Regions from separate parts of the Halorhodospira halochloris genome, predicted to be linked through region 1. Evidence: predicted binding sites of a transcription regulator. Region 1 holds the regulator's gene; each other region holds the start of a gene.
What was found. Region 1 encodes sigma-54, which starts transcription at its own class of promoters, with help from an activator protein. Its sites were predicted from a motif close to TGGCANGNTNCNTGCTT; they were not measured.
Positions count from the first base shown of each region.

Region 1 (2,203 bases):
CGCTAATCCGCAATTTATTTTATTGGATGAACCCTTCGCCGGAGTCGACCCAATATCGGTTGGCGACATTCAACGGATAGTTCGCCGGTTAGCCGATCGCGGCATCGGTGTTCTCATTACCGACCACAACGTACGCGAAACCCTGGGCATTGTTCAGAGGGCATATATCCTTAGCGACGGCCGGGTCTTAGCTGCAGGAAACGCCCAAGAAATCCTCGCTGACCCTAAAGTAAGGGAGGTCTATCTGGGTGAGGATTTTAGCTTATGATAAGCTTTAGTGTAGTACTGTTTGAAAATTTAACCACCACTGTAAAGAATTTGATATGAAGCAAACGCTTCAGCTAAGAGTGGGCCAACAGCTGGCCATGACGCCTCAGTTACAGCAGGCCATTCGGCTGCTGCAGCTGTCTAGTCTCGAATTGCATAACGAAATCCAGCAGGCGCTGGAATCCAATCTAATGCTGGAGACTGATGAGGGCGAAGAGACAAGCGTTGCAGACAAGTCAAATCAGGATCAAAACGCGGAAGAGCAACCTAGCGGTGAGGCAATACCCGACGAACTACCCTTGGATACCAGCTGGGAAGATATTTATGACGCCAGCTACGCCTGCGCATCCCCAGGAGCTGATTCAGCCACAGACATCTTAGAGAATCGCAGCTCCAACCCCCAGGGACTGATAGAGCATTTGCTCTGGCAAGTGGAGATGGAGGACCTTACCGAGAGTGAACGTTTAGTTGCCGAGATCATTGTTGATTCTATTGATGAGGACGGCTACCTCCAGTCAAGTGTTGAAGAGATACACGGCCAGCTTCCGACAAGCATCCATTTCAGCCCTAGCGATGTGGAGTCTATCCTTGCCCGTATCCAGCGCTTGGATCCGCATGGCATAGCCGCTCGATCACCTGCAGAGGCACTTTTTATTCAGCTTGAGCAACTCCCCGAAACCACACCTTGGCGAGGGGAAGCGATGGAAATAGTCCTCAACCACTTGGAACGAGTCGCCGAGCAGCGCTATGACGAGATACAAGCCGAGCTAGGCTTGAGTGGCTCGGCTGTTGACGAAACACTCGAACTGATCAGGAGCCTCGATCCTCGGCCGGGTCAACAACTGAGCAACTCTGCACCAGAGTACATCATTCCTGACGTTACCGTATTCCGCCAGGACGGCGCTTGGCATGTTGAACTCAATCGCGAGATGACGCCTACTCTACGGATCAACCCCTACTACGCCAGTCTCGTTAAACGCGGCGATACTAGTGCCGATAATCACTGTTTACGGACCCACCTCCAGGAGGCTCGCTGGTTGTTAAAGAGCTTGCAAAGCCGCAATGAGACGCTGCTTAAGGTGGCCAGCGCCATCGTCGATCGGCAAAGAGAGTTCATGGACCACGGCGAGGAGGCCATGCAGCCTCTGGTATTGCGCGAGATAGCCGAGACAATTGACATGCATGAGTCTACAATATCGCGGATAACAACCAACAAATACATGTACACACCACGTGGGACGTATGAGTTCAAGTACTTTTTTTCCAGTCACGTAAGCACCACAGATGGAGGTGAGGCATCTGCTACTGCCATCCGGGCACGAATAAAACGCTTGATAAGCGCTGAAGAGACCAGCAAACCGCTTAGTGACAGCGCCATCGCTGAATCTCTCAGGGATGAGGGCATCAAGGTAGCACGTAGGACCGTAGCCAAGTATCGTGAATCTTTGGGCATTGCCTCGTCTTCGCAACGCAAAGTCAAACAAAGAGGCTACGGCAATAAGACGCAAGCTGCAGAACTTCGCAAATGAAGGATCCAAGCCATGCAAATCAAACTCAGCGGTCACCATATAGAGATTACCGACTCCTTACGCGACTATGTAAATGACAAGATGAGCAGGCTACAGCGTCACTTTGACAATTTGATTGACACTGAAGTCATACTATCTGTTGAAAAATTGCAACAGAAAGCGGAGGCTAATATACAGCTCGGCAGTGGTGGAGGCAGGGTATTTGCAAATGCAGTCTCTAATGATATGTACGCAGCAATCGATGCGCTGATCGACAAACTGGATCGGCAGATAAAGAAACAGAAGGATAAAGCGGTAGACAAGAAACGTCAGGGCACGTCCTTAAAGTCGAGCCAGCACGAAGACTCGCTCGGGACGTAGTTAAGCTAACTAGCTTACGGACGACATATGGACATCGAGCAACTGAT
Region 1 is NZ_AP017372.2:2,028,640-2,030,842, forward strand. It holds gene lptB (LPS export ABC transporter ATP-binding protein) at 1-268, shown strand, start outside; gene HH1059_RS09300 (RNA polymerase factor sigma-54) at 324-1,796, shown strand; gene hpf (ribosome hibernation-promoting factor, HPF/YfiA family) at 1,809-2,156, shown strand; gene HH1059_RS09310 (PTS sugar transporter subunit IIA) at 2,184-2,203, shown strand, end outside.

Region 2 (2,203 bases), 720 kb from region 1:
ATCCCAGGGCGCCGGCTCACGAACTTGCGGCCATATCGGGCTGTCTATGGTCAGGCAAAGCTGCCGGGCTAGCTCAATCATCCCTTCATAACCGGCATAGGCGTGGGGGCGCTCCTGGTTGATATCGAGAAAGGGGATGCGCGCCTTAAGGGCGGTGTACATATTCCGGCCTCCGGCTATGAGGACATCGGCCTGCTGCTCTTTGAATGTGTCGATGAGCAATTGCGGTCCACCACTGTCGAGCATCCGGGTCTGTTCGCCCATCAGCTGACGTATCCGCTCCTTGTCAGCATCAGTCGATTTGCGCGTGCCGGTAGCCACTACCTGCATGCCTAGATCCTGCAGCGCTGAGACTATCGACCAGCTCTTTACTCCGCCGGTATAGAGCAAAGCCCGTTTGCCTTTAAGTCGCTCGCGCCAAGGCTCAAGGGCCTCACTGACCCGTGCCTCCTCACGCGCGATAAGCTCTTCGGTGCGCTGCGCTAGATCTGGATCGTCGAGCAGATGGGCGAAGTTGCGCAGCGCCGCTGAGGTATCGGCTACGCCGTAAAAACTGCCTTCAAAGTAGTTGGTGCCGTAATCCTGCTTGAGCCGTTCAGCGACATTCATCATCGCCTTTGAGCAAACCACCATGTTTGCTTGACTACGATGCAAGGTCTGAATCTCGTGAAAGCGTGAATCCCCCGAGATATTGGCAAGCAAGCGCAGCCCTAGCTCATCGAAAAGGGGGGTTACGTGCCATAGCTCGCCGGCGATGTTGAACTCACCGATCATGCCGATATCGTGTACCTTTATGCCGGGGCGCTGGGCTGATGGTGCGACCGGTTCCGGTTCACGGGTGCCGATGACGTGATCGATGAGGGTAGCGCCGGCGATACGATTGCCGTAGTTCTTAGCGCCATAAAAGCCGGCGCAATCAACCGGCACAACCGGCAGCCCATAGTCACGTTCGGCATCACGGCAGACGGTATCTATATCCTGTCCGCTCAAGGCAGGTACGCAGGTGGTGTAGACGAAGACCGCAGCCGGTTTATAATGGTGCACGGCGTGGCTGATTGCCTCATACAGGCGCGGCTCACCGTGGCCCATAATAAGGCTTTGCTCATCGATATCCGTGGTCATGCCGATACGCCAGAGCGTCGGCCCGGTAGAGCGGGTGCCGCGGTTATCCCAGGAACTACCGGCACAGGCAATAGGGCCGTGGACGATATGGGCGGCGTCTGCTATTGGGAGCAGCGCTATCTGTGCACCATCGAAGGCGCACCCGCCGGCTGTTGCACCAGGTTGGGGCTTCGGGCAGGCGCCCTTTTTGCACCCAGACTTGGGATCGCTGCGGGGTTTGGCTGATGAGTCGGGCGATGTGCTCTCCCGCTTAGTGAGGCTGTCATCGGTGGCTGCTTCCTCGGTTGGCATGACTATCTTACCTTTTGAGCTTGTTGCATGTCCGGGGCTGGTTGTGCCCCATGGTTTTAATGATTTCTGCAAGTAGCGTGCCGCACGGTTTGGCTCGCCTCGGCAGAGTCTTAGCGACGTTGAAGCCCCCGGGTGGGGGGATTCTCAAACATCCCCTGAGTCAATTGGTTGCCCCGGTGTGGAGGACGCCGTGAATCCACCCCTGGAGGCTTCATGGCGCCATCCCTGGCGCCAAGACCTCCACACCGGGGAAATCCAATTGGCTCAGGGGATGTTTGAGAGGTGCCCCCTGGTGCTTCAACAGCCACATCCTTACAGCCGAAACCCCTTATGTATGCTAGTTGGCAATACTGCCTGAAAGGCTGCTAGAGGCTTGTGAGCGCTTTAGGTTTGTTCAGGAATTCCGATAACTAGAGAAGGGCGCGAATATTTGGTCGACCAAGGGCAGGGATCGCAGGGTCCGCCTCTACTTGGCCTATCTTTACGGCTCGGGTGGATTTGGGCTGGGTGACTTAACAGAGGCATTAGAAGCTTTCCCCGGGTGCTGCAAGCACATGATCAATCATGATGGATTAAGGGATCTAATGAGTAGCAACCGTAGCTGCTTTTTGGGACGATTTTTTATTAGAGTCGTTCTGCTTTGTGCGGTGTTGATTACGACTCTTGCCTATGCCGGATTGGTTACGGCGGGGAATAGGAGTATCTCCGTAACCCACGAAAACGATATGTTCACCGGGCGGGATCATTACTACACTGCTGGTAGTAGTATTACATGGTACGGTCAGCGGCG
Region 2 is NZ_AP017372.2:1,304,854-1,307,056, forward strand. It holds gene nifE (nitrogenase iron-molybdenum cofactor biosynthesis protein NifE) at 1-1,413, opposite strand, end outside; gene HH1059_RS06130 (lipid A deacylase LpxR family protein) at 1,998-2,203, shown strand, end outside.
Region 2: nifE (nitrogenase iron-molybdenum cofactor biosynthesis protein NifE) is a predicted target of sigma-54. The motif match lies at 1,480-1,496, and genes of this name have one in related genera.

Region 3 (2,203 bases), 360 kb from region 1:
TCCTGCTGCACTCTTCTCTGAGCGGCGTGTTCAATACAGAGATGGTCCGTCGGGTGGGAGCCGATGAGTTTCTAGCTAAGTTTCATGCCGATGAGCTCGCTGATCGGGTTAGAGGGCGTCTTCAGGCGCTCGGCGATTGATAGACACAGAGGAGGAGACATTGGCCGAGCTGTCTATTAAAGACGAAGACTACCGAGCTTTTGCCCGGTTCCTTGAGCGTGCTTGCGGTATAGTCCTTGGTGAGAACAAGCAGTACCTGGTGGCTAGTCGCCTGGCTCCAGTGCTCCAGAATGAACAGATCCCAAATTTGGGTGAACTGGTCAAGGCCCTCGAGAAGCGCCCTTCGGCGGATCTAAAGGGGCGTGTTATAGAGGCCATGACCACGAATGAGACTCAGTGGTTTCGTGATACTTACCCGTTCGATGTTCTGCGTAAGCACATCTTGCCGGAGATGGAAAAGCAGCGCATACCCACAGTACGCATTTGGTCAGCGGCTTGCTCATCCGGCCAGGAGACTTACTCCATAAGCATGACGGTCGAGGAGTATCGTGCCTCGGGCGGGCGAATTGAGGCCGAGATTATAGGCACTGACATATCTCCGGCTATGATTGATCAGGCCCGCCGGGGGCGTTATACAGCCAACGTCGCCAGCCGGGGGCTGGCCTCTGAGCGCCAAAAGAGATTCTTCGATGAGGTGGGGGAAAACACCTGGGAAGTCAAGCCAAACATTCGCAAAAGGGCTAGCTTCAAGGTCCATAATTTGCTCGAGAGTTACTCGGGTTTAGGGCGTTTTGATGTAATCTACTGCCGTAATGTGCTCATTTACTTTGGCTGGGAGTCCAGGCGAGATATCATCAATAGGATGGCGCAGATAACTAAGCCTGGAGGTTTTCTTGTGGTTGGTGCATCTGAGTCTTTGGCCCGTCACTCTGATGCCTTTGAGTTGATTCGGCTCGACGGGGGAGTAGTGTATAAGCGCAAATAGCGGACCGCGCCGGCATGTTGACTAGAAGTTCCCTAGTCAGGCGGCGGGCTACTCGGGCATAAATTCGGTTAGCGGCGCGGTTCGCTGACAGGCGCCTTGGCGCGCTAGGGTCTGCCGCTACCCGCTGATTGGCAACAGAGTGCCGGCAAAGACGGCAAAAATTTGCCGCCGACACTGGGGGCGTGCTGCCTAAGCTGTTGATTCTGTTTTATGTGATTTTTGGCATGTAATCTGCATGGCCAACCAGGTGGCCAAGAACTAACGGAGAGAGCGCGATGCGCATCGGTCTTGACCAAGCCTTCTCTACCCATGAGCAGGCACTGAATTTGCGCGGTGAGCGGCATGAGCTGCTTGCCTCCAATATAGCTAATGCCGACACGCCTAATTACAAGGCGCGCGACATGGATTTCCGCACGGCTATGAGGGAAGCGACGCAGCCGCCCCAACAGCCGCTGCAGGCTACTAACCCGCAACATCTGCAGCCGGCATCACACGTATCGGCGGGTGATCCGAAATCTTTATACCGTCAACCGCATGGTGCTTCTCTTGACGGCAATACGGTGGAGATGCATGTGGAGCAAGCTAAGTTTGCTGAAAACGCGGTTAACTACCAGGCCACACTAGAGTTTCTTAACGGTCGCATAAGCAAGCTTTCCGGCGCCTTAAGAAGGGAGTGATAGCAGATGTCCTTGATGAATGCGATTGATGTCGCTGGAACCGGCATGAACGCACAGCAGCTACGGCTGAATACCGTGGCAAGCAATCTGGCTAATGCCGAGACCGTTGCCGGGAGCCCTGAGGAGGCCTATCGTGCTCGCCAGCCCGTCTTTGCAGCGGCACTGCACCAGGCTCAAGGGGGTTATCCGCAGCAGGGTGGGCCACAGCCTGCGCAGACCCCAAGCTGGGCTGAAAGTGGTGGTCCGGTTGATCGAATGAGTCCGGTTAGCTTTCAGCGCCAGTTTTTTGGTGGTGAGCCGGTGAATGGTGCCCATATGCAAGACCCATGGGCCAGCCCCTCGCCGAGCGTGCCGGTGTTTATGCCCGGTGTGGTAGAGAGTGACGCCGAAGTAGAGCCTATCCACAAGCCACACCACCCTATGGCTGACGAAAATGGCTATGTCTACCGCTCCAACGTCAACACGGTCGAGGAGATGACCAACATGATTTCCGCCTCGCGATCATTTCAGAACAACGTTGAAGTCATGAATACATCGCGTG
Region 3 is NZ_AP017372.2:2,386,775-2,388,977, reverse strand. It holds gene HH1059_RS10820 (chemotaxis protein) at 1-140, shown strand, start outside; gene HH1059_RS10815 (CheR family methyltransferase) at 161-985, shown strand; gene flgB (flagellar basal body rod protein FlgB) at 1,261-1,662, shown strand; gene flgC (flagellar basal body rod protein FlgC) at 1,669-2,203, shown strand, end outside.
Region 3: flgB (flagellar basal body rod protein FlgB) is a predicted target of sigma-54. The motif match lies at 1,206-1,222, and genes of this name have one in related genera.

Region 4 (2,203 bases), 770 kb from region 1:
CTCCACACCGGGGCGGATGGTGGCGCCGGCGGAGTTTTTAGAGGCCACCTTAAGAGGTCAACTCCGGTGTGATGGCTTAATGTGCAGATAATCTTGCACAGCACCGGCTACAAGATTAACATTGGATGCGAGATGAAGTCGTGCGTCTCAGACATTAAGCGGGTGTAGTTCAATGGTAGAACTCCAGCTTCCCACGCTGGCGGTGTGGGTTCGATTCCCATCACCCGCTCCAAATTAATTTAACGCCTTCACCAAGGCTACCCTCGGCCTGTCCCGCGAACCGCTGATGGGGATGCTACCAACCCCCTCCCGGGGGACGGAGCAGTGCCCCATATCCGCGCAGCACTTCACAGGAATAACAGAGGTTGGCGGGTAATGCTTACCAGCAGCACATAGCCAAATACCAATATGGCGCCCAGATAGGCCTTGGCTCTGATATTTCGTCCCCTCTCACCACTGCCTAAGGCTATAGCCCCCAGCACTATGTAGCCAACCAACCCAATGACCTTGGCCGTAAGCCAATGATCGACAAAGGGGTACTGTTGGACTACAAACATTAGCGCCAGTGCACTAACTAGGAGCACTGTGTCTACCGCAGAGGGGATGGCACGCAACGCCCGGTGGTAGAACCACTCAGACCCATTAAACATCAGAAAACCGCGGGCTACGAACAGCCCGATACTCAGATACGCGGCAAGGGCATGGAAGATATAAAGCGTCGAGTGCATGGTTAGTTCCTTATCTTGTTATTAGCTATCCGGGGAGCCTTTATTCCAAATTCTGCCCGCCCAGCCCCGTCGTCGACCATACTTGCCTGATATTTATAAATGCAAGAACGCTATCTGCACCATGATGGTGCCTAAAACGGCGCTGGCAAGCGGCATGATTCGTGCAGACCTTTAGTCAGGCCTGATAGGTATATTGCTTGATCTGTTCGGCCCTATTCAATCCAGGAACCATGACAATTTAAAGGTGTAGCAATCATGAAAAGATCACTCCCCCTGTTGACCGCAAGCGGCATCTTCCTCGGCCTTTCTCAATCTGCCAGCGCTGGCGAGGAACTCGGAGCCGGCTTTACGCTTAGCTCAAACGTTGCAATTACCACAAACTACGTTTTCCGTGGTGCCACTGAGAGCGATGAGGAGCCCTCAGTCCAAGGTGGTTTCGATTTCACACACGAGTCGGGGGCCTACCTTGGCACATGGGCTGCGAGTGTCGCCGGATATGGTGGCGGCGAGGTGGAGCTGGATTATTTCGCCGGTTACGGCTTTGACGTCACTGACACCATATGGGCCGATGTTGGCATCTACTACTACGGCTATCCAGACGCTGACGGTGACCCCGACACAATCGAACTCTATGCCGGTTTAGGGACTGCATTTGGAGATATTGAGGGTGACTTCTACATCCACTTCTCGGACGACTACTTCGATCTTAATGAGTCAGTCTATCTAGAGACCAACTGGACTATGCCGATCGCCCACGGATTTTACGGCATGGCCCACCTCGGTTATCTAAACCTGCTTGACGCTGATGATGAAGTGGAAGACGATGCCTATGACATACTAATTGGGGCCGGATACGAGTATGGCTCTCTCGATCTTAGTTTATCATTTACCTACACGGATGATGGTGATGATGATGAAGATTTTGTTTTCTTTACCATCGCTCGAGACTTCTAAGGCCTAGGTTAAAGCTTCAAACTGCATCTCTTAAGGTTCGGCTCCCGCCACCAGCATTTGAATCAAACCGGGAGCCGAGCCAATCTCCATCCAGCAGCTATAGAGTCCTTCTCGCCAACGATTTATTGAATGGCCTGGCATGATCAATCACTCCCCTCTACACCAGATCAACCTCTAGCGCTAAAGATAGAATTCTTTTAAAATCCTCCAATTAGTGCCCACGCGGAGGAGCAGTCAAACCTGACTGCTCGGCTTTATTCACGCTCTCTGCCCGGCTAAGGCAAGTGATTTACTAAAGGGAGCTGTTGGGGAACCCTAAATCTCCCCGGGGCAGCTAATGGCACCGGGTAAGTTCTTAGAGACGCCCTATTGAGCTGGATTCAAACCAAAGCCTAGTTGATTGGACGAAATGACTGAGAAATACGATCTTATTGTTGTTGGCGCCGGCAGCGGTGGTATCGCCACGGCCCGACGAGCGGCCTCTTACGGGGCCAAGGTGGCAGTGGTAGAGAAACAACACC
Region 4 is NZ_AP017372.2:2,794,490-2,796,692, forward strand. It holds tRNA gene HH1059_RS12795 (tRNA-Gly) at 159-232, shown strand; gene HH1059_RS12800 (SirB2 family protein) at 348-728, opposite strand; gene HH1059_RS12805 (TorF family putative porin) at 984-1,682, shown strand; gene gorA (glutathione-disulfide reductase) at 2,092-2,203, shown strand, end outside.
Region 4: HH1059_RS12805 (TorF family putative porin) is a predicted target of sigma-54. The motif match lies at 879-895, and genes of this name have one in related genera.